DNA from 4 places in the Variovorax sp. GW821-FHT09D05 genome. Region 3 is predicted to be linked to each of the others. Evidence: predicted binding sites of a transcription regulator. Region 3 holds the regulator's gene; each other region holds the start of a gene.
The links. The regulator LexA, encoded in region 3, represses DNA repair genes until DNA is damaged. The targets are predictions, from matches to a motif close to ACTGTATNNNNATACAGT.

Region 1 (5,393 bases), on a different contig from region 3:
CATGGTGAAGTGGTCGGCATCGGCGGGGTCGGGCCGCTCCTCGACATAGGCGGTGCCGAGAAAGAGGCCCAGCGGCAGCGGAATGCGCAGCCCCGCGATGCGCCAGATGTAGCCCATGTCGCGGAACACCACCGCGCCGTCTTCTGCGCTTACCGCCAGGCGCATGCCGATGCCGAAGCGCACGTATTCGATCACCTCGCTGCCTTGCTTTGCATCGTGTTCCATGTGCGAGCGGAAATGGAAGGGCGGCTTTCCCGGAAAGTGGAAGATACGGTCCCAGTAGAGATTGGCGTCGTCGGGGTGGCAGCGGTAATGCACCTCGATCGGCACATTCGTGCCCTGGTGCGGAACGAGCGCGCCGAACAGCCGGCCGAAGGGCATCAGCAGCGCGGCCCAGGGGGCGTGCCAGACCTCGTTCATCGTTCCGCGCACGCATACGTAGTCGCCGGAGAACGGCGTCATCGCGTAGTGGCGGCGGATGACGTCGCCGAGCCGGTCCCACGCGGGGCCGAGCGCCTGCTGGAAGACGGGTTGCATCGTCATCCTGCTGCCGCCGTTGCCGTGGCTTCGCTGCGCGCCTTGTAGAAGCGCAGGATGTTCTCCGAGGCGTCATTGAGCAGCATCTGCATGACCCGGTCCGCATACCAGTTGAAGCGCGTGCTCAGGCGCCACGACACTTCTACGCGCAGCTCGGTGCCGCCCTCACGCGGGGTCAGCGTGTAGGTGGCGTCGCGCAGGTCGAAATACTGGCCGCCGATCATGACGTGGTCGTCGAGCGCCCCGGCGGGGAAGGAGTCGGGCGAGAAGCGAAAGCGCCACTTCAGCAGGCGGTTGGGCTGCCACTCGGTGACGATTTCTTCGAAGTGCACGTTCTTCTGCCATTGCACCTGGCGCACGCGGCCCTCGGGCGTGTCGACGGTCACCCCGGACACCGGCATCGGCACGCCGATGCGGTAGGCCCATGCGTCGCCGACTTCGGCGGGGCGGATGTCGCGCGCGGCATTGAGTTCGTGCCACACGCGCTCGGTCGGCGCGGCAATGAAGAGCGTGCGCGAGGTGTTCGAGAACTGGTCCGGGTTGGGCAGTTGCGGCTCGATGCCGCCGAGCAGCAGCGGCATCAGGGCGAAGCTGTACAGCGCGGGCTTGGGCCAGTTGGTGATGCGGCACACGATGCCCATTGCCAGGCCGCCGACGCTGCCCATCACCGCGAACAGCGGAATGATGACGATGGCGCAGATGATGCCTTCGATGAACACCGCCAGCGTGCCGGTGACGAACAGCGCTGTCGCCACCCAGGGTGCCCAGAGGTAGTAGCCCCAGCTGCGCCGCTCGATGCGCTCGGCCAGGTAGACCGTGACCGCGCCGCACACGGCGGGCACGAAGTACACGAACGACCCGAGCATCGGGGAGAAGCGCTGGCCAGGCCCGCCGCTGAAGACGACACGCAGCACCAGCGCGACGAGCGCGCCCGCCAGGATCGGCCAGAACCATGCGAAGGGCATGCGGCGCCGGGCCTCGGCCTGCTCGGCGGGGGCGAGTTCGGAGAGCCTGCTTTCTTCGTTGTCGTTGCTCATGTGGAAACCTCTTCTCCTCGTTGTGCTTGTGTTGTTCGTTCTGTCAGTCGGCACGGCGCTTCGCCGTGACCATGCAGTAGTCGAAGTCGCGCCAGAACATGCCCAGCGCGAGCGCGCAGTAGCTGGCCACGATGTGCTTGCGCCGCCACGGGCTGAGCTTGCCGCGCGCCTTCCAGAGCTCGGCCAGCGTGAAGCGGGTGGCCAGCACCGGGATGTGCAGCGCGCTGGGCGCCACGCGCCAGCGCAGCGACTTCACCTCGATGTCGTCGAAGCCGTGCTCGCGCAGCGCGGCGACGAAGTCTTCGCGCACGGCCAGCGTGGGCACGGCCCAGCTGTCGGCCCACAGGCGGTGCAGCCAGCTTGCCAGGCGGCCGGGCCGGGGCCGCAGCAGAAAGCCGTCGACAACAGCCAGCCGCGCACCGGGCTTCAGCAGCCGTGCGGCTTCGCGGATGAAGTCGGCCTTGGCGGTGCCGTCGGCATAGCAGGCGCTCTCGACGGCCCACGCGCCATCGGCCTGCGCGGCGGGCAGGCCGGTGCGCGTGTAGTCGGCTTCGAGGTGCGCCATGCGGTCGGCCACGCCAGCAGCGGCGTCGAGCTTTGCGGCGATGCGGTTCTGCACGGCGACGTTGGTCACGGTGATGGCGTAGAGCGACGGATCGTCGCCGACCAGCGTGCGCGCGGTGGCGCCGGCGCCGCAACCCATGTCGATCACGCAGCGGCGGTGCGCGGTGCCGGGCTGTGCGTCGCCGAGCTGCAGCGCACGGCCGACCGCGCGGTTCATCTCCACCAGCATGCCTTCGCGCCGCAGCGGGTTCAGGCCCACGCGCCAGAAGCCGAAGTGCATGTTGTAGCTGGGGCTCCAGGCGCTGTAGTCGGTCGCTACTTCGGTGAAGTAGTCCTGCGTGTCCTCGGTCGTGATGGGCGCGCTGGCGTGGCTTGCCGGGGTGCGCAGGGGCGTTTCGTGCGGCACGCGAAAGTCGGGCTGGAAGACGGTGGGCATGGCGATTCCCTCGGTGGTTGCTTGTTCGTTGGTTCTCAGAGGCGGCAGTTGCCGTCGTCGCAGGAAGGCGCGACGCGCCCGGCCAGCCAGCGCGGAATGCGGTAGCGGTTGCGGGCCAGCAGTGCATAGGCGCGGTCGGCCAGCGGCGCGACGATCGGCAGGTCGAGCAGGAAGCTGCCGCTCGACAAGCCGACAGCTGTGCGGCAGATGCGGATCGCGGGCACGCCGACGAACACCCGGCCTTCGGCGTCCGACACGTGGATGGCCGCCATCAGCGCGTCGCGCGGAGCAGGGCCGCTGCTGAATGCTACTGGCGAGCAGTCGACCAGTTGCAGCCGCCCCCCCGCATCGCGCGCCTTGAGGCTGCCCATTTCGGCCGAGCAGATCGCGCAGCTTGCGTCGAAGTAGATCGTGAGCGGGTAGGCAGGAAGGGCGGTGTGGCTCATGTTGCTTTTGGTTCTCGATATTTCTGTCAAAACAGAAACTGAAAGGCAAAAAAAGGGGCCTCAGATCATCGGCAGGCTGGCATGGTGCGCGTCCGGGTCTTCGTCCTTGCCGCCCTTGCCGGTCGCAGCGGTATCGCCGCGCACGAACCTCTGCACGCTCGCGCCCAGCGTCATCACCTTGTCGAGCGTGCCGGGCGACAGCCGCAGCATTTCGTCGGCCCAGGTGGCGAGCTTGTCCATGAGTTCCATGGTGGAGCGGATGCGGTCCTGTGCATCTGCGGGTTCCTTCTGGAAGTCGGGGCTGGAGACCAGCTCGCGCAGCACGCGCACGGTGGGGTCGAATTCGCGTTCCTTGCGTTCGCGCACGACGGTGCGGAACAGCTCCCACACGTCGACGCTGGTCTCGAAATAGTCGCGCCGGTCGCCCAGCGTGTGGGTTACGCGCACGAGATTCCAGGCCTGCAGCTCCTTCAGGCTGTTGCTGATGTTGGAGCGGGCGACGCCGAGCGTGTCGCTCAGCTCCTCGGCGTTCATCGGCTTGCCGTGTGCGAAGAGCAGGGCGTGGATCTGCGAGACGGTGCGGTTGACGCCCCACATGGAGCCCATTTCGCCCCAGTGCAGGACGAACTTGCGTTGAATGTCGGTGAGTTCCATGGCGTCGAGTTTAGGATTTATGAAATTTCTGTCAATAGAGAAACTGAAAAACTGGCGACAACGGTGAATCAGTGGAATACTGTATGAATAAACAGTAAATCAAGCCTCGAAGGAGTTGCCATGCCAGCTGCCCGGATCCCCATTCACGCCATCAAGGGCCGCGGCGCGGCCACGCATATCGCGCATCGCTTCTCGAAGGACGAGCGCAACGCCTTCGACGACGGCTGGGGCACGCTCGAAGAAGGCGTGGCCGAGGCCGATGAGCTCCAGCCCATTGCCACCGAGGTGCGCTTCGAGGACGTGAAGTCGGTGCTCAACGGGAACGACTCGCCCGACATCTACTTCGACCGATCGCTCAATCCCTACCGCGGTTGCGAACATGGCTGCATCTACTGCTTCGCCCGGCCCACGCACAGCTACCTGAATCTCTCGCCCGGCCTCGACTTCGAGACCAAGCTGATCGCCAAGCGCAACATCGTCGAGGTGCTGCGCACCGAGCTCGGGCGCAAGAGTTACAAGCCCAGCTACATCGCCATCGGCACTGCCACCGACTGCTACCAGCCCATCGAGCGCGATCTGCGGCTCACGCGTTCGATCATCGAGTTGCTACAGGAAACGCGGCATCCGTTCGCGCTGGTGACCAAGTCGAGCGCCATCGAGCGCGACCTCGACCTGATCGCGCCCATGGCGGCCGACCACCTGGTGGCCGTGTACGTGACCGTGACCACGCTCGACGGCGAACTCGCCCGCAAGCTGGAGCCGCGCGCCGCCGCGCCGCATCGCCGGCTGCGCACCATCCGCACGCTGACCGACGCCGGCGTGCCGGTCGGCGTGAGCGTGGCGCCGCAGATTCCCTTCGTCACCGAAGACATGGAGCAGGTGCTCGAAGCCGCTTGGGAGGCCGGCGCGCGCAGCGCCTTCTACACGGTGGTGCGGCTGCCGTGGGAGGTGGCGCCGCTCTTCAAGGAATGGCTGATGCTGCACTACCCGCAGCGCGCCGACCGCATCATGGCGCGCATCCACGAGATGCGCGGCGGCAAGGACTACGACGCCGACTTCGCCACGCGCATGAAGGGCTCGGGCCTGTGGGCCGACCTGATCCACCAGCGCTTCGAGAAGGCCACGAACCGCCTCGGCTACAACCGTGAGCGCATTCCGCTGGATGTCACCGCGTTCCGGCCGCCTGGGGCTGCGGGGCAGGGCAACTTGTTCTAGCCGTACTCAGGCGCGCACTCGGGCCATCGATGGCGCGTGCCGCCCGAGCGGCGGTCGGCTTTTTCCGGGACCACGCCCAGCGCGCTCAGTTCCCTGCCGCGCAATTCGAGCCGGTGCAGGCACTCGAGAAAGATGTCGAGGTGCTCCGCGTCGATGCCGTCGAGAAGATCCATGTTGAGGCGGGCGACCCGCGGAAACAGCGCGTCGCAGAGCTCGCGGCCGGTGGAGCTCAGGCGCACATGTACTTCGCGGCCGTCCTGCGCATCCTGGCGCCGCTCCACCAGTTTCTTCTCGCTGAGGCTGCGCAGGCCGCGCGAAGTGCGCACACGGTCCAGTTGCAGGCGCTCGGCAAACGCGGAGGAGGTGATCTCGCCGATCTGCGCGAGCATGCCGATCATTCCCCACTCGCGATGCGTGATGCCGAAGCCGCCCTCGACCAGGCGGGTTGCCATGCCGCTGCAGGCACGAACCGCGCGCGACAGCCGGTACAGGAGCAGGTCGTCC
Region 2 (5,393 bases), on a different contig from region 3:
AGCCGGTCATGTGCGAGGTGTACATGTGCAGCACAAGGAATCCGCCCGCGTTGACGGCCCCGGCATTGAAGGCCAGCAGCAGGCCGAGCGCGGTGTTGGTAGACGGCGCTCGATGGCGGTTGGTGAGGAAACGAAGTCTGCGCACGGTGGTCTCCCGGGGCGTCGTCCGTCGGCCCCGCAAGCGCTCAGTGTCGCACCCAGCGCCAGTCGGCGATCTCGGGCATGTCCTGCCCGTGCCGGGTGATGTAGGCCCGGTGCTCGAGCAGCCGGTCGCGCAGGTGCTGCTGCACGTGGCCCGCCGTGTCGCGGATGCGGGGCACGCGATCGATGGCATCGGCCGCGAGGTGGAAGCGGTCGAGCCGGTTCAGCACCGTCATGTCGAAGGGCGTGGTGGTCGTGCCTTCTTCCAGGTAGCCGTGCACATGAAAGTTGCCGTGATTGCGCCGCTTGTAGGTCAGCCGATGGATCAGGGCGGGATAGCCGTGAAAGGCGAAGATTACCGGTGCGTCGGTGCTGAAGATCGAGTCGAAGACCGCATCGGGCAGGCCGTGCGGATGCCCCGAGGGTGATTCGAGCGCCATCAGGTCGACCACGTTCACCACCCGCACCTTGAGGTCCGGCAGCAGGGTCCGCAGGAGGTCCACCGCCGCCATGGTCTCCAGCGTGGGCACGTCGCCGGCGCAGGCCATCACCACGTCGGGCGCCACGCCGTTGTCGTTGCTGGCCCAGTCCCAGATGCCCAGGCCCACGCTGCAGTGGCGCTCGGCCGCGGCGATGTCGAGCCACTGCGCCTCGGGCTGCTTGCCCGCCACGATCACGTTGACGTAGTTGCGGCTGCGCAGGCAATGGTCCGTCACCGACAGCAGCGTGTTGGCGTCGGGCGGCAGGTAGACCCGCACGACCTCGGCCTTCTTGTTGACGACGTGGTCGATGAAGCCCGGGTCCTGGTGGCTGAAGCCGTTGTGGTCCTGGCGCCAGACATGGCTGGTCAGCAGGTAGTTCAGCGACGCGACGGGGCGCCGCCAGGGGATGTTGCGCGTCACCTTCAGCCACTTCGCATGCTGGTTGAACATGGAGTCGACGATGTGGATGAAGGCCTCGTAGCACGAGAAGAAACCGTGCCGTCCGGTCAGCAGGTAGCCTTCGAGCCAGCCTTGGCAGAGGTGTTCGCTGAGCACTTCCATCACGCGGCCGTCGGGTGCCACGTGGTCGTCGCCCGGCAGGATCTCGGCGCTCGACATGCGGTCGGTCGCCTCGAAGACCGCGCCCAGGCGGTTCGACGTGGTCTCGTCCGGGCCCATGATCCGGAAGTTGCGCTCGCCGGCGTTGAGCCGCATCACGTCGCGCAGGAACTCGCCGGTGACGCGCGTGGCCTCGGCGTCGACGGCGCCTGGCTTCGGCACCGCCACGGCGTAGTCGCGGAAGTCGGGCAGCTTGAGGTTCTTGAGCAGCAGGCCACCGTTGGTGTGCGGGTTGGCGCTCATGCGGCGCGTGCCTCGAGGCGCGAGGGCAGCGATGTCGGCGCGCAGGGCACCGTCGGCATCGAACAGTTCTTCGGGGCGATAGCTCTGCATCCATTCCTGCAGCAGCGCGATGTGGGCGGGCTTCTCGGCGAAGCCGGTCAGCGGCACCTGGTGCGCGCGCTGCGTGCCTTCGATGCGCACGCCGTCCACCGTCTTCGGCCCGGTCCAGCCCTTGGGCGAGCGCAGCACGATCATCGGCCAGCGATGCCGCTGTCCGAAGCCGTCCGAGCGCGCCTCCACCTGGATTGCACGGATCGCATCGAGCGAAGCGTCGAGTGCGTCCGCCATCAGGCCGTGCATCAGCGCGGGGTCGTGGCCCGACACGAAGCGCGGTTCGTAGCCGTGGCCGCGCATCAGCTGCGTGAGCTGCTCGTCGCCGACTCGCGCGAGCACGGTTGGGCCGGCGATCTTGTAGCCGTTGAGATGCAGGATCGGCAGCACCGCGCCGTCGCGCGCGGGGTTGAGGAACTTGTTGGAATGCCAGCTGGCCGCGAGCGCGCCGGTTTCGGCCTCGCCGTCGCCGATGACGCAGCAGGCCAGCAGCTCGGGGTTGTCGAACACCGCGCCGTACGCATGCAGCAGCGAATAGCCGAGCTCGCCGCCCTCATGGATCGACCCCGGCGTTTCCGGCGACACATGGCTCGGGATGCCGCCCGGAAACGAGAACTGCGTGAACAGCCGCTTCAGGCCTTCGGTGTCGCGCGAGATGTGCGGGTAGACCTCGGTGTAGGTGCCTTCGAGGTAGGTGCTGGCCACCACGCCCGGCCCGCCGTGGCCGGGGCCGGCGATGAAGATGGCATCGAGGTCGCGCGCGTTGATGGCGCGGTTCATGTGGGCGTAGATGAAGTTGAGCCCCGGCGTGGTTCCCCAGTGCCCGAGCAGGCGCGGCTTGATGTGCTCGAGGGCCAGCGGCTCCCGCAGCAGCGGGTTGCTCATCAGGTAGATCTGTCCCGCGGACAGGTAGTTGGCGGCGCGCCACCAGGCGTCGAGCAACGCGAAGCGCGCGGGGATGGCAGGGGCGGGGGAATGTGGCATGGGGACGGCTCCGATGGACCGAAGCGGCGCCGGCCATCGGACCATCATGCGGCGCGCATGCGCACCGCCCTGTCAGGAAAGCGCCCGTGAGGCTGCGCGCGCCGGCGCGCCCCGCTCAGGCTACTTGAGCCAGCCGCGCCGGCGGAAGTACCACATCGGCACCAGCGCGCTCGCCGCCATCAGCACGATGGCATACGGATAGCCCATGGCCCAGTCGAGCTCCGGCATGAACTTGAAGTTCATGCCGTAGATGCTCGCGATCAGCGTGGGCGGCAGCAGCGCGACGCTGGCCACCGAGAAGATCTTGATGGTCTTGTTCTGGTTGATGTTGATGAAACCGACGGTCGCATCCATCAGGAAGTTGATCTTGTCGAAGAGAAAGGCCGTGTGGTTGTCGAGCGACTCGATGTCGCGCAGGATCTGCCGGGCTTCCTCGAACTGCTCGGCGTTGAGCATCTTGCTGCGCATCATGAAGCTGACCGCGCGGCGCGTGTCCATCACGTTGCGGCGGATGCGGCCGTTCAAGTCTTCCTGCCGCGCGATGGCGCCGAGCACTTCGCCGGCCAGCTCGTCGCTGACATTGCCCGAGAGCACCTTCTTGCCGGCCACTTCGAGCTCGTCGTAGATGTTTTCCAGCGTGTCGGCCGAGTATTCGGCGTCGGCGTCGAAGAGCTTGAGCATCACTTCCTTGGCGTCTTCGATCAGCCCCGGTGCGCGACGCGCGCGCATGCGCAGCAGGCGGAACACGGGCACGTCTTCGTCGTGGATCGAGAACAGCACGCCGCGGCTGCGCAGGTCGGTGTTGTGCTGGTTGAGGATGAAGGCCACGCGCACGGTGCGCGGGTCTTCGTCGTCGTCGATCAGGAAGTCGGAGCGGATGTGCAGCTCACCGTTGTCTTCTTCGTAGAAGCGGGCCGACTCCTCGATGTCCTCGTCCATCGCGTCTTCGGGAATGGACAGGCCGTAGTACTGCTTGATCCAGCGCTTTTCTTCGAGCGTGGGCGACTCGAGGTCGACCCAGATCGGCTGGAACTTGGAGAGCTCCTCGAGCGCCTCGATTTCTTCCTGAACGAGGCGGCCGTTGGCGAGCGTGAAGATGTTGAGCATTGGCTCACTCCCGGGAATGACTGAACGATGGGCGAGGGAGGGGCGCTTTCAATTCCCGGGCCCGACGTGCGCTAAGAAAAACGCGTCAGTGAAAGGGAGTTGAAAGCTGCCGAGACGGGGCGGTTTCCATTGGGAAGAATCTCCGGTTGCAGCGAGGCGCGATTATGTCACCGGCCACATGGCAGCACGGTGGCTGGACTGGACGGGCATACAGTAAAGTCGTGCCCATGCAGACCGCTGCGCTCCCCGTTTTTTCCGCTGTCGCGAAGACCCAGGCCGAGCGCCTGGCCGACGCGTTGGCCACGCTCAACGACGCGCAGCGCGCGGCGGTCGAACATGGGGTGGGAGCAGCCATTGCCGAGCGTGACGAGCGGCCACTGCTCGTGATCGCCGGCGCAGGTTCGGGCAAGACCAGCACGCTGGCGCACCGTGTCGCACACCTCATTGCCGGCGGTGTCGATCCGCAGCGCCTGCTGCTGCTGACCTTCTCGCGCCGTGCCGCGCAGGAGATGGAGCGCCGCGCAGGCCAGGTGCTGGCACGCGTGCTCGGCCTGAAGTCCGAAGCCCCGCCCGCGCTGCCGTGGGCCGGCACCTTCCACGGCATCGGCGCGCGGTTGCTGCGCGAGTACGCACCGCAGATCGGGCTCGACGAGAACTTCACCATCCACGACCGCGGCGATGCCGAAGACCTGATGGGGCTGGTGCGTCACGAGCAGGGCCTGTCTTCCACCGTCAATCGTTTTCCGCGCAAGGGCACCTGCCTGTCGATCTACTCGCGCTGCGTGAACACGCACGCGCCGCTGGCCGATGTGCTGAAGGAGGCCTTTCCCTGGTGCGGTGAATGGGAGGCCGAACTGAAGAAGCTGTTCGGCGCCTACGTAGAGGCCAAGCAACGGCAGAACGTGCTCGACTACGACGACCTGCTGCTCTACTGGGCCGAGATGGCCGCCGAGCCCGCGCTGGCTGCGAACATCGGCGAGCGCTTCGACCACGTGCTGGTCGACGAGTACCAGGACACCAACCTGCTGCAGGCTTCGATCCTGCTCGCGATCAAGCCCGACGGGCGCGGCGTGACAGTGGTGGGTGATGACGCGCAGTCGATCTATTCCTTTCGCGGCGCGACGGTGCGCAACATCCTCGACTTTCCGTCGCAGTTCACGCAGGCCGCGCGCGTGGTCACGCTGGAGCGCAACTACCGTTCGACGCAGCCGATCCTCGATGTCTCGAACCGCGTGATCGCGCATGCGGCCGAGCGGCATGCCAAGACGCTGTGGACCGACAAGCCCTCGGCCGGCAAGCCGCTGCTGGTGCTCGTGCCCGACGAAGCGGGGCAGGCGCGCTGGGTGGCCGACAAGGTGCTGGCGCACCGCGAGGGCGGGCTCGCGCTGAAGTCGCAGGCGGTGCTGTTTCGCACTTCGACGCACAGCGCGGCACTCGAACTCGAACTGGCGCGGCGCAACATCCCGTTCGTGAAGTTCGGCGGGCTCAAGTTTCTCGAGGCTTCGCACGTGAAGGACCTGCTCGCGGTGCTGCGCTTTGCGCAGAACCCGCGCGGGCGCATGGCGGGCTTTCGCGTGACGCAGTTGATCCCGGGCATCGGCCCTGTCACGGGCGCGCGCCTGCTCGATGCAATGGACCAGGCGGCCGACCCCGCTGCGGCGGTGCGTGACTTCGTGCCGCCTTCCGCGGCACGCGCGCAGTGGGCCGACTTTGCCGAGGCCTACGCCG
Region 3 (5,393 bases):
CTGTTGAGCGCCACCGAGCCAGGCGCGAGCGCGGGCGCCAAGCCCACCAGACGGGCCTGCTGGGCCGAATTGGTGGCGAAGCAACCCAGGCCCCAGGGAACGAGCACAACGGCCAGCCAGGCGAGCGTGGAGGCCAGTGGCCACACCAGAAGGCTCGAGGCGATCAGCACGGTCGTGATCAGCACCATGCGGCCGGCGCCCACGCGGTCGATGTACCGGCTGACCACCATGTTGCCGATCAGCCCGCAAACGCCGAACAGCGCCCACATCACGCTCAGCGTGGTGGCGTCGGCGCCGAAGCTCTGCTTGAGGATCGGCCCGAAATAGCTGAACAGCACGAACTGGCCGGCGCCCTGCAGCGCCGTGACCGACACGATGCCCATCAGCACAGGGCTGCGCAGCACACGCAACCATGCTTCGGCGGTCAGTGCGGCAGGGCGGATGCCGCTCGGCAAGGTGAGCCAGATCGATGTCGCGCTCGCGACACTGAGCGCCGCGATTGCCATGAATGCCATGCGCCAGCCCAGATGCCCACCGATCAGCGCGCCGATGGGCAGGCCCAGCACCGATGCCATCGACCAGCCGAGGAAGACGAAGGTGACGGCGCGTCCGCGATGCTCGGGCGGCACCAGCATGCCGGCGCAGGCCGCAGCCTGGGGCGTGAAGATGGCCGGAGCGATCACCGTGAGCATGCGCACTGGAAGCAGGGCGCCGAAGCTCGGCATCAGCGCACAGAGAACGTGGCCGGCGGCGTACCAGAGCAGGGTGATGGCCAGCAGCTGCCGACGGTCCCAGCCCGCGACCGCAGCGGCCAGCAACGGAGCGCCGATGCACATTACCGCCGCGGCAGCCGTGATCAGTTGCCCTGCGGTGGCGACCGTGACCGAGAGCGATGCGCTGATTTCATTGAGCGTGCCGGGCACCACCATCACACCCGTGCCGATCACGAAATTGCCGACGAGCAGCGCCCAGAGCGCTCCCTGTGGCGCCGGCCGGCTCACCGGCGGACCTGCAGCGCGCCGGGATTCACGATGTTCGTGGGGTTGCCGTTGATGTAGCTCACGACGTTGTCGAAGGCCTGCCCGAAATAGCTCTCGTAGCTTTCCTGCTCGACGTAGCCGATGTGCGGCGTGCAGATGCAGTTCTCGAGGCGCAACAGCGCGTGGCCTTGCAACGGCGGTTCGCTCTCGAACACGTCGATGGCGGCCAGCCCGGGGCGGCCGCGGTTGAGTGCGGCGAGCAGGGCGTCGGCTTCGACCAGCTCGGCGCGCGAGGTGTTGACGAAAAGCGCCGTCGGTTTCATGCGCGAGAGGTCTTCCAGCGTGATGAGGCCGTTGGTTTCTTCGTTGAGCCGCAGATGCACCGACAGCACGTCTGCAGCGGCGAAGAACTCGTGGCGGTTCTGCGCGACCTGGAAGCCGTCGGAACGGGCTTTGGCGCAGCTGGCTTCACGGCCCCAGATCACGACCTGCATTCCGAAGGCCTGCCCATAGCGCGCGACCAGCTGGCCGATGCGGCCATAGCCCCAGATGCACAGCGTCTTGCCCTTGAGTACCGAGCCGAGCCCGAAGTTGGGCGGCATCGAGGCCGACTTGAGGCCTGACTGTTGCCATGCACCGTGCTTGAGGTTGCTGATGTACTGGGGCAGCCGGCGCATGGCAGCCATGATGAGCGCCCAAGTGAGCTCCGCAGGCGCTTGCGGAGAGCCCGAGCCTTCCGCCACCGCCACGCCACGCTCGGTGCAGGCTGCGACGTCGATATGCCCGGCGACGCGCCCGGTCTGCGAGATGAGCTTGAGCTTGGGTAGCTTCTCGATCAGCTGGCGCGAGATATGGGTGCGCTCGCGGATCAGCACGATCACGTCGGCATCCTTGAGGCGGACCGATAGTTGCCCGATGCCTTTCACCGTGTTGGTGTAGACCTTGGCCGCGTACGCGTCCAGCTTGGCGGCGCAGCGCAATTTGCGCACGGCGTCCTGGTAATCGTCGAGGATCACAATGTTCATGGCGTGCCATTGTGCCTCGCAGCATTGGAATGTCGTGCCCGTGAACGTTTGGATACCCGCCCCCACAGCCGCTCGCAGGGGTGTTCGGGCTCAATGCAGGCGTGTCGAGCGCGGTGCCGTGGCCATGGTTTCGGCGGTTTCGAGTGCTGCCAGCCGGTCGAGTTCGGCGCAGACGTCGGCCATGCGGCCAGAGATCACGACGCGGTTGCTGTGCTGCTGGCCCTTGCCGTCGACCACGCGGACCACGCGCAACGGGCGCGCCGGTGCTGTGGGCGTTGCAGTGCCGCTGGAGCGGGCAGTGCAGGCGGGGCGTACTGCCACATACCGCAATCCGGCCGAGGTTTCAGCTGCGTCGAGGTGATCCCTGCGGTGAGGGCGGCGTGCCGGCATCAGGCGGCTGGCCAGCGATTGCAGCGGCATCCAGAAATCAGCGATGGCGAGGAGGGCGATTCCCATGTGAACTCCAAAAAAGTATGAGGTTGAACACAGGCAGGATTTCTTGAATCGGCCGCGACAGGGTGATGGCGACTCTTCGCCATACGCCCGCCACCTGTTGCTGCCGGATGGGGTGCTGCGGAAAGCAGGCCGTGAGGCCTACATCAGCATGGTGTTGCGGATGAGCCCCACTGCGAGGCCTTCGATTTCGAACGGCTCGCCGGGCTGGACGATGATGGTCGGGTAGTCGGGGTTCTCGGCGTGCAGCTCGATGACCTGCTTGTTGCGCTTCAGGCGCTTGACGGTCACTTCGTCACCCAGGCGCGCGACCACGATCTGGCCGTTGCGCGCTTCCTTGGTGGCTTGCACCGCGAGAAGGTCGCCATCCATGATGCCGGCGTCGCGCATCGACATGCCGCGCACCTTGAGCAGGTAGTCGGGCTGGCGCTGGAACAACGTGTTCTCGACGTAGTAGGTCTGGTCGACGTGCTCTTGCGCGAGGATGGGGGAGCCGGCTGCGACGCGACCGATGAGCGGCAACGCCAGCTGGGCCATGCCGGGCAGCGAGAGCGAGAACTGGCCGCCCTCGCGGTGGCGCGTTTCATTGAGAGAGCGCAAGGCGTCGCCCTTGAGGCGGATGCCGCGGGAGGTGCCGCTGACCAGCTCGATGACGCCCTTGCGGGCTAGTGCCTGCAGGTGCTCTTCGGCGGCGTTGGCCGACTTGAACCCGAGCTCATTGGCGATTTCGGCGCGGGTGGGTGGCGCACCAGTGCGTGCGATGGCGCTCTGGATGAGATCCAGGATCTGCTGCTGGCGGGCTGTAAGCTTCACGGCGAACTGCATATGTGGTTCCTTGCGGCACTGGCTAGATATCCAGTACCTGTATTTTTAACCAGTTTTTAAAAGTTGACAAGCCATGGTCAATTCCTCTTCGCCTGAAGTGCGCCGTCGTGTGGTGGTTTTGGGCACCGGCGGCACCATTGCTGGCCGGGCAGCCAGCAGCGGCGACAACATCGGCTACACCGCCGGGCAGGTGGGCGTTGCCGATCTGCTGGGCGGGATCGAGGCGTCCGAGGGCGTCGCTCTGGAGGCAGAGCAGGTGGCGCAGGTCGACAGCAAGGACATGTCGTTCGACATCTGGCAGCAGTTGGCCCGACGCTGTGCGCACTGGTTGGCGCAGGCCGACGTGGCGGGTGTGGTGATCACGCATGGCACCGACACGCTCGAAGAGACGGCGTTCTTCCTGCACTCGGTGCTGGCTCCGTCCAAGCCCGTGGTGCTCACCTGCGCGATGCGTCCGGCCACCGCACTGGCGCCCGACGGACCGCAGAACGTGCGCGACGCCATCAGCGTTGCCGCGACGGAAGGCGCACGGGGCGTGACCGTGGTGTGCGCCGGCGCAATCCACAGCGGCATCGACATCCAGAAAGTGCACACCTACCGACTCGATGCTTTTGCTTCAGGTGATGCGGGGCCGGTCGGCTACGTCGAGGAAGGAGAGGTACGCCGTGTCCGGGAGTGGCCTGAGGGATCGGCGTCGCAGGCGTCGAAGCTCTTCGAGGCGACCAGCGTGCAGTGGCCCCGCGTCGAGATCGTCATGAGCCATGCCGGCGCCAGCGGAGCTGTGATCGAAGCCCTGCTGCAGCACGGCGCTGCCGGGCCCGTGCGCGGGCTGGTGCTCGCCGCCACCGGCAACGGCACCCTGCACCATGCGTTGGAAGCGTCAGCGCTCAAGGCGCAGGACGCGGGCGTTGCGGTGGTTCGAGCTACTCGCTGCGCGAATGGACCCATCCTGCCGAAGGCCGGGGATCAGCTCCGCGATGCGGGTGCGCTGACGCCCGTGAAGGCGCGCATCGCGCTGATGCTGGAACTGCTGGGGTGAAAACAAAACCGCCCCATTGAAGGGGCGGTTTCGGAAATCAGATCAGGATCAGCTGCTCAGTGCAGCCAGCGCACGCTGCGTGATCTCGTCAACCGTGCCCACGCCCTTGATGGCACGGTACTTCGGCGCGGCGGCCGGGTCGGTCTTGGCCCAGGCGGAGTAGTAGTCGACCAGCGGGCGTGTCTGCTGGCTGTACACGTCGAGCCGCTTGCGCACGGTTTCTTCCTTGTCGTCTTCGCGCTGGATCAGGTCTTCACCGGTCACGTCGTCCTTGCCTTCCACCTTGGGCGGATTGAACTTGACGTGGTAGGTGCGGCCCGATGCCGGGTGCGAGCGACGGCCGCTCATGCGTTCGATGATGTCGCCGAAGGGCACGTCGATTTCGAGCACGTAGTCGAGCTTGACGCCGGCTGCCTTCATGGCGTCGGCCTGGGGGATGGTGCGCGGGAAACCGTCGAACAGGAAGCCGGCTGCGCAATCGGGCTGCGCAATGCGTTCCTTGACGAGATTGATGATCAGGTCGTCGCTGACAAGGGCGCCTGCGTCCATGACGGCCTTGGCCTGTAGCCCGAGCGGCGTCCCCGCCTTGACGGCGGCGCGCAGCATGTCGCCGGTCGAAATCTGGGGAATGCTGTATTTCTGGCAAATGAAGGCCGCTTGCGTGCCTTTGCCCGCCCCGGGCGCGCCCAGCAAAATTAGTCTCATGGTGTCCTCGGACGGTTCTTAGATTTTGTGTCGCGCCGAGCGTCGGCCCAAGGGCTGGGCAAGGCGGAGTTGCGTCGAGGATAGCACGCGTGCCCTCGAAGAATTCCGGCCGCTCGCGCAGGCATGGGAGCGCCTCAGGCGGGGGGCGCGGCGGCGAAGACGGCGCGTACGCGCGCCAGGTCTTCGGGCGTGTCGATGCCCGGTCCGGGCGCGACATGGCTCACGTGTACCGCGATGCGATGGCCGTGCCACAGCGCGCGCAGCTGTTCGAGTGCCTCGGTCGCCTCGACGGGAGCCGGTGGCAGTGACGGAAACTGCCGCACGAAGCCCGCGCGATAGCCGTAGATGCCGATGTGGCGCAGCGGG
Region 4 (5,393 bases), on a different contig from region 3:
TCGTCACTGGATCTTTTCGAGGCAGTAGCCCAGCCCGCGCACCGTCGCGATGCGCACCGGCCCCTTCTCGATCTTCTTGCGCAGGCGGTGGATGTAGACCTCGATGGCGTTGAGGCTCACCTCCTCGCCCCATTCGCACAGGCGGTCGACCAACTGGTCCTTGCTCACCAGCCGGCCGGCGCGCTGCAGCAGCACTTCGAGCAGCCCTAGTTCGCGCGCCGACAGCTCGATCATCTTGCCGTCGATGGTGGCCACGCGGCCGGCCTGGTCGTACACCAGCGGGCCGTGGCGGATGGCGTTGCTGGTGGTGCCCATGCCGCGCCGCGTGAGGGCGCGCACGCGCGCTTCGAGCTCCTGCAGGCTGAAGGGCTTGGCCATGTAGTCGTCGGCGCCGTGGTCCAGGCCCTTGACGCGTTCCTCGACGCTGTCGGCCGCGGTGAGCACCAGTACCGGCAGCTGCGAGCCGCGCGCGCGCAGGCGCTTGAGGATCTCGATGCCGTGCAGGCTGGGCAGCCCGAGGTCGAGGATCAGCAGGTCGAACTCGTCGTGTGTCATAAGCGCGGTGTCGGCCTGCGAGCCGTTCGCCACGTGGTCGACCGCCGCGCCCGAGGTGCGCAGGCTGCGCAGCAGGGCATCGGCCAGCACCTGGTCGTCTTCGGCAATCAGAATCCGCATGCGTCACCTCCGGCCTGTTCGAGCGCCGAAACGGCGCCGTTCACATTTGTCTCTGGGGCGAGTCTAGCCCGCTGTGTAGGCTTCCAGTCCGATGGTTACCACGGTGGCGATCTCGTCGCCGACGCTGCTTCGGAACTCGCTCTCGGCCTGCGTCACCGCGCTGCGGAAGGCGTCTAGCCAGGCCAGCCCGTCGGCGGTGAAGAGCACGCGCCGCGCCCGCGCGTCGAGCGGATCGGGCCCGCGCGTAACCAGCCCCCAGGCTTCGCACTGGTCGACCAGCGCCCCCATGGCCTGCTTGGTCATGCCGGCGCGCTCGGCCAGTTCCGTGAGGCGCGAGCCCTCGCGCGCCAGGTGCCGCGTGATGTGGATGTGCGCCGCGCTCACCTGCGCGCGCGCCGCGAGGTTCGACAGCGCCAGCGGCACGTCGACGTCGTGCGCCATCAACTCCAGCACGCGCTCGTCGAAGCGGCGCATGGCGTGGCCGAGCAGGCGGCCCAGGTGGGTCTGGCGCCAGGCATCGGGGTCGGTCGGGAAAGCAGCTTTGGCCATGGCGGTAAATGGTAAAGCAAACTGACCAAAAAATGGGTTTACGCCAACCCATCAGCCCCTACACTACTGTTCAAGCATCCAGCCTGTAGTTAAAAGCAGATCGGATGAAACCCAACACAAACCGTTGATTTTCAAGGAGTTTCCACATGGACGCAGTCGTCAAGGGCGCAAGCATCTCGGTCGCCAACAGTGAAAAAGCCAAGGCGCTGCAAGCCGCGCTGGCCCAGATCGAAAAGCAGTTCGGCAAGGGCACGATCATGCGGCTCGGCGAAGGCGAGGCGCTCGAAGACATCCAGGTGGTTTCCACCGGCTCGCTGGGCCTGGACATCGCGCTGGGCGTCGGCGGCCTGCCGCGCGGCCGCGTGATCGAAATCTACGGCCCTGAATCCTCGGGCAAGACCACGCTCACGCTGCAAGTCATCGCCGCCATGCAGAAGCAGGCCGGCACCTGCGCCTTCGTCGACGCCGAGCACGCCCTCGACGTGCAATACGCCCAGAAGCTCGGCGTGAACCTGTCCGACCTGCTGATCAGCCAGCCTGACACCGGCGAGCAGGCCCTTGAAATCGTCGACTCGCTGGTGCGCTCCGGCGCCGTCGACCTGATCGTCATCGACTCGGTCGCCGCGCTCACGCCCAAGGCCGAAATCGAAGGCGAAATGGGCGACTCGCTGCCCGGCCTGCAGGCCCGCCTGATGAGCCAGGCGCTGCGCAAGCTCACGGCCACGATCAAGAAGACCAACTGCATGGTCATCTTCATCAACCAGATCCGCATGAAGATCGGCGTGATGTTCGGCTCGCCCGAAACCACCACCGGCGGCAACGCGCTGAAGTTCTACGCCTCGGTGCGCCTGGACATCCGCCGCATCGGCACCATCAAGAAGGGCGACGAGGCCATCGGCAACGAAACCAAGGTGAAGGTGGTGAAGAACAAGGTCTCGCCCCCGTTCAAGACGGCGGAGTTCGACATCCTGTTCGGCGAAGGCATCAGCCGCGAAGGCGAGATCATCGACATGGGCGTGACCGCCAAGATCGTCGACAAGTCGGGCGCCTGGTACGCCTACAACGGCGAGAAGATCGGCCAGGGCCGCGACAACGCCCGAGAGTTCCTGCGCGAGAACCCCGAGCTGTCGCGCGAGATCGAGAACAAGGTGCGCGAGTCGCTGGGCATCCCGCTGCTGGCCGCCGATGCCGGCGCCACGCCCGAGAAGCCGCAGAAGGCTGCCAAGGCCGAGAAGGCCGACAAGGGTGAATAAGCCAGAGCGCGGCTCCCCGGGGGCCGCGCGAGCGACCCCCGAATGGCATTCAACGCCCCGTCCCTCAAAGGCCGCGCACTGCGCCTGCTGAGCCAGCGCGAGCATTCGCGTGCGGAGCTGGAACGCAAGCTGGCCAGACATGAAGAAGAGCCCGGCACGCTGGCGAAGGCGCTCGACGAGCTGGCAGCGAAAGACTTCATCAGCGAGCCGCGCGTGGTGGCCTCGGTGCTCAACCAGCGCGCGGCCCGCTCGGGCGCGCTGCGGGTGAAGCAGGAGCTGCAGGCCAAGGGCATCGCGCCCGAGGCCATCGCCGAAGCGATAGCTGGGCTGCAGGAAACAGAAGTCGAACGCGCCACGGCCGTGTGGCGCCACCGCTTCGACGCGCCGCCCGCCGATGCGAAGGAGCGGGCCAAGCAGATGCGATTCCTGATGGCGCGCGGTTTTTCGGGCGCCGTCGTGTCCAAGGTACTCAGGAGCGATTTCGATGAAACCGACGAATGAAGACCACGCCGCGCAGTCCCGCGTCATCACTCAGCGCGTGCAGTGCGAATGGCGCCGCGCCTATGTGCTGACGGCAGATCCGAAGCGCTTGCCCGACTGGGCCAGCGGCCTCGCCAAGAGCGCGCTGGTGCCGCATGGCGACCACTGGATCGTGCGCACACCCGAGAGCGGCGAGGCCCGCATGCGCTTCGCGCCGCGCAACGATCTCGGCGTGCTCGACCACTGGGTCGCGCCCGAAGGCGTGCCCGAGGTCTACCTGCCGTTTCGCGTGATCGGCGTTGCGCCGGACGCCTGCGAGCTGCAGTTCACGCTGCTGCGCCAGCCGCACATGGACGATGCGGCCTTCGAGCGCGATGCGCAGTGGATCGCCCGCGACCTGCAGGCGCTGCGCAATCTGCTCGAAGCAGACTGACTGACCGACTCAGCCGCGCACCACGATCGGCGTGAACTTGCGCCGCGCCTTCAGCTGGTCGGCATTCCACTCGATGCCCAGCCCCGGCGTCTCCGGCGCCACCGCATGGCCGCCTTCGATGCGCAGCCGGCTCGTCGTGAGGTCATCGAGCTGCGGGATGTATTCCACCCAGCGCGCATTCGGCACCGCCGCGCACAGGCTCACATGCAGCTCCATCAGGAAGTGCGGGCACATCGCGATGTTGTGCGCCTCCGCGAGGTGCGCGATCTTCAGCCACGGCGTGATGCCGCCCACCCGCGCCACGTCGGCCTGCACGATCGAGCAGGCGCCCTGCTGGATGTATTCCGCGAACTGCGACGGGTGGTACATCGATTCGCCCACCGCGATCGGCACCGAGGTGCTCGCCAGCAGCTGCGCATGTCCGCGCACGTGCTCGGCCGGCATCGGCTCCTCGAACCATGCCAGGTCGAGCGGCGCGTACTGGCGCGCGCGGCGAATGGCCTCTGCCGCGGTAAAGCTCTGGTTGGCGTCGACCATCAGCTCGAAGTCCGCCCCCACGGCCTCGCGCACGGCCGAGAGGCGCGCGATGTCCTGCGCCACATGCGGCTTGCCGACCTTGATCTTCGCGCCGAGAAAGCCGTCGGCCTTCGCAGCGAGCGTCTGCTCGACGAGTTGTGCGGGCTCGATGTGCAGCCAGCCGCCCTCGGTGGTGTAGACCGGCACGCGCGCCTGCGCACCACCGGCCAGCCGCCACAGCGGCAGGCTCGCCGCGCGCGCGTTGCGGTCCCACAGCGCAGTGTCGATGGCCGCCAGCGCCAGGCTGGTGATGGCGCCCACGGCGGTCGCGTGCGTGTGGAAGAACAGGTCGCGCCAGATGGCTTCGTACTGCTGCGGGTCGCGCCCGATCAGGCGCGGCACCAGGTGGTCGTTCAGCAGCGCCACGATGGACGAGCCGCCCGTGCCGATGGTGTACGTGTAGCCCGTGCCCGCCGAGCCGTCGTCGCAGCGCACGGTGACCATCACGGTCTCCTGCGTCACGAAGGACTGGATCGCGTCGGTGCGCTTGACCTTGGGCGCGATGTCGATCTGCGCGATTTCTACCTGGTCGATCTTCGCCATCGTGCTCAGGCTCCGTTGCGCATCACGTCCGCGGGCAGGTCGGCGCCGTGGAATTTCTTGTAGATGGTGTTGAGCTCGCCGCTCTTGAGCTGCGCCTTCACGAACTCGTCGAGCTTGGCCTTCAGGCGCGGCTCGTTCTTGCGCATGCCGATGGCCAGCATGTTGACCTTCATCGTGAACTTCGGCTCCATCTGCTTGGCAGGGTTCTTTTCGTTGATGGTCTTCAAGAGCGGCGGCGCGGTCGCGAAGATGTCGGCCTGTCCGCTCACCACGGCGGTGATGGAGGTGGCGTCGTCGTCGAAGCGCACGATCTGCGCGTCGGCCGGCAGGATCTTCGTCACTTCCTGGTCGTTGGTGGTGCCGCGCGTGGCAATCACTTTCTTGCCCGCCAGGTCGGCCGGGCCGGTGATGCTCATGCTCTTGGGCGCGCCCACCACGGCCAGGATGGCGGCATAGGGCACAGAGAAGTCGACGACCTTCTCGCGCTCCGGCGTGACCGACATGCTGGAGATCACGATATCGGCCTTGTCGGTCTGCAGGAAGGGAATGCGGTTGGCGCCGGTGGTGGGCACGATCTCCAGCTCGAGGCCCAGGCTCCTGGCCAGCAGGCGCGCGGTCTCGACGTCGGAGCCGGTGGCGTTGAGCTTCTCGTCCTTCAGGCCGTAGGGCGGCACTGCGAGGTCGATGGCCACGCGGATCTTCTTGGCGGCGGTGATGGCGTCGAGCTGGTCAGCGTGCGCCGCACCTGCAAAGCCGAGGGCCAGCACGAGCGCGGACAGCAGTGCGCCGCGGCGCTTGAACGAGAGGGAAGAAGTCATCGAAGGTCTCCTGGAGTTGTCTGAAAAGAAAATCAAAGCCCGGTGCCGATGAACTGGCGCAGTTCA

Region 1: the regulator LexA is predicted to act here: its motif matches at 3,753-3,770, upstream of AC07O3_RS18905 (PA0069 family radical SAM protein).
Region 2: the regulator LexA is predicted to act here: its motif matches at 3,863-3,880, upstream of AC07O3_RS28480 (ATP-dependent helicase).
Region 4: the regulator LexA is predicted to act here: its motif matches at 1,307-1,324, upstream of recA (recombinase RecA).

What each region holds. Positions count from the first base shown of each region.
Region 1 covers NZ_JBWKOZ010000006.1:400,094-405,486, reverse strand. Annotated here, with positions in the region: gene AC07O3_RS18930 (DUF4166 domain-containing protein) at 1-543, opposite strand, end outside; gene AC07O3_RS18925 (SRPBCC family protein) at 540-1,574, opposite strand; gene AC07O3_RS18920 (SAM-dependent methyltransferase) at 1,618-2,574, opposite strand; gene AC07O3_RS18915 (thiol-disulfide oxidoreductase DCC family protein) at 2,610-3,020, opposite strand; gene AC07O3_RS18910 (GbsR/MarR family transcriptional regulator) at 3,081-3,674, opposite strand; gene AC07O3_RS18905 (PA0069 family radical SAM protein) at 3,795-4,889, shown strand; gene AC07O3_RS18900 (MarR family winged helix-turn-helix transcriptional regulator) at 4,886-5,393, opposite strand, start outside.
Region 2 covers NZ_JBWKOZ010000011.1:292,105-297,497, forward strand. Annotated here, with positions in the region: gene AC07O3_RS28465 (YoaK family protein) at 1-145, opposite strand, end outside; gene AC07O3_RS28470 (phosphoketolase family protein) at 186-2,558, opposite strand; gene corA (magnesium/cobalt transporter CorA) at 2,679-3,665, opposite strand; gene AC07O3_RS28480 (ATP-dependent helicase) at 3,893-5,393, shown strand, end outside.
Region 3 covers NZ_JBWKOZ010000003.1:233,910-239,302, reverse strand. Annotated here, with positions in the region: gene AC07O3_RS09075 (MFS transporter) at 1-1,001, opposite strand, end outside; gene AC07O3_RS09070 (D-2-hydroxyacid dehydrogenase family protein) at 998-2,005, opposite strand; gene AC07O3_RS09065 (hypothetical protein) at 2,096-2,461, opposite strand; gene lexA (transcriptional repressor LexA) at 2,600-3,283, opposite strand; gene AC07O3_RS09055 (asparaginase) at 3,357-4,322, shown strand; gene adk (adenylate kinase) at 4,371-5,027, opposite strand; gene kdsB (3-deoxy-manno-octulosonate cytidylyltransferase) at 5,162-5,393, opposite strand, start outside.
Region 4 covers NZ_JBWKOZ010000002.1:545,323-550,715, reverse strand. Annotated here, with positions in the region: gene AC07O3_RS07185 (response regulator transcription factor) at 4-675, opposite strand; gene AC07O3_RS07180 (MarR family winged helix-turn-helix transcriptional regulator) at 739-1,224, opposite strand; gene recA (recombinase RecA) at 1,371-2,477, shown strand; gene recX (recombination regulator RecX) at 2,520-2,978, shown strand; gene AC07O3_RS07165 (SRPBCC family protein) at 2,962-3,390, shown strand; gene AC07O3_RS07160 (mandelate racemase/muconate lactonizing enzyme family protein) at 3,400-4,509, opposite strand; gene AC07O3_RS07155 (transporter substrate-binding domain-containing protein) at 4,515-5,327, opposite strand; gene AC07O3_RS07150 (amino acid ABC transporter ATP-binding protein) at 5,360-5,393, opposite strand, start outside.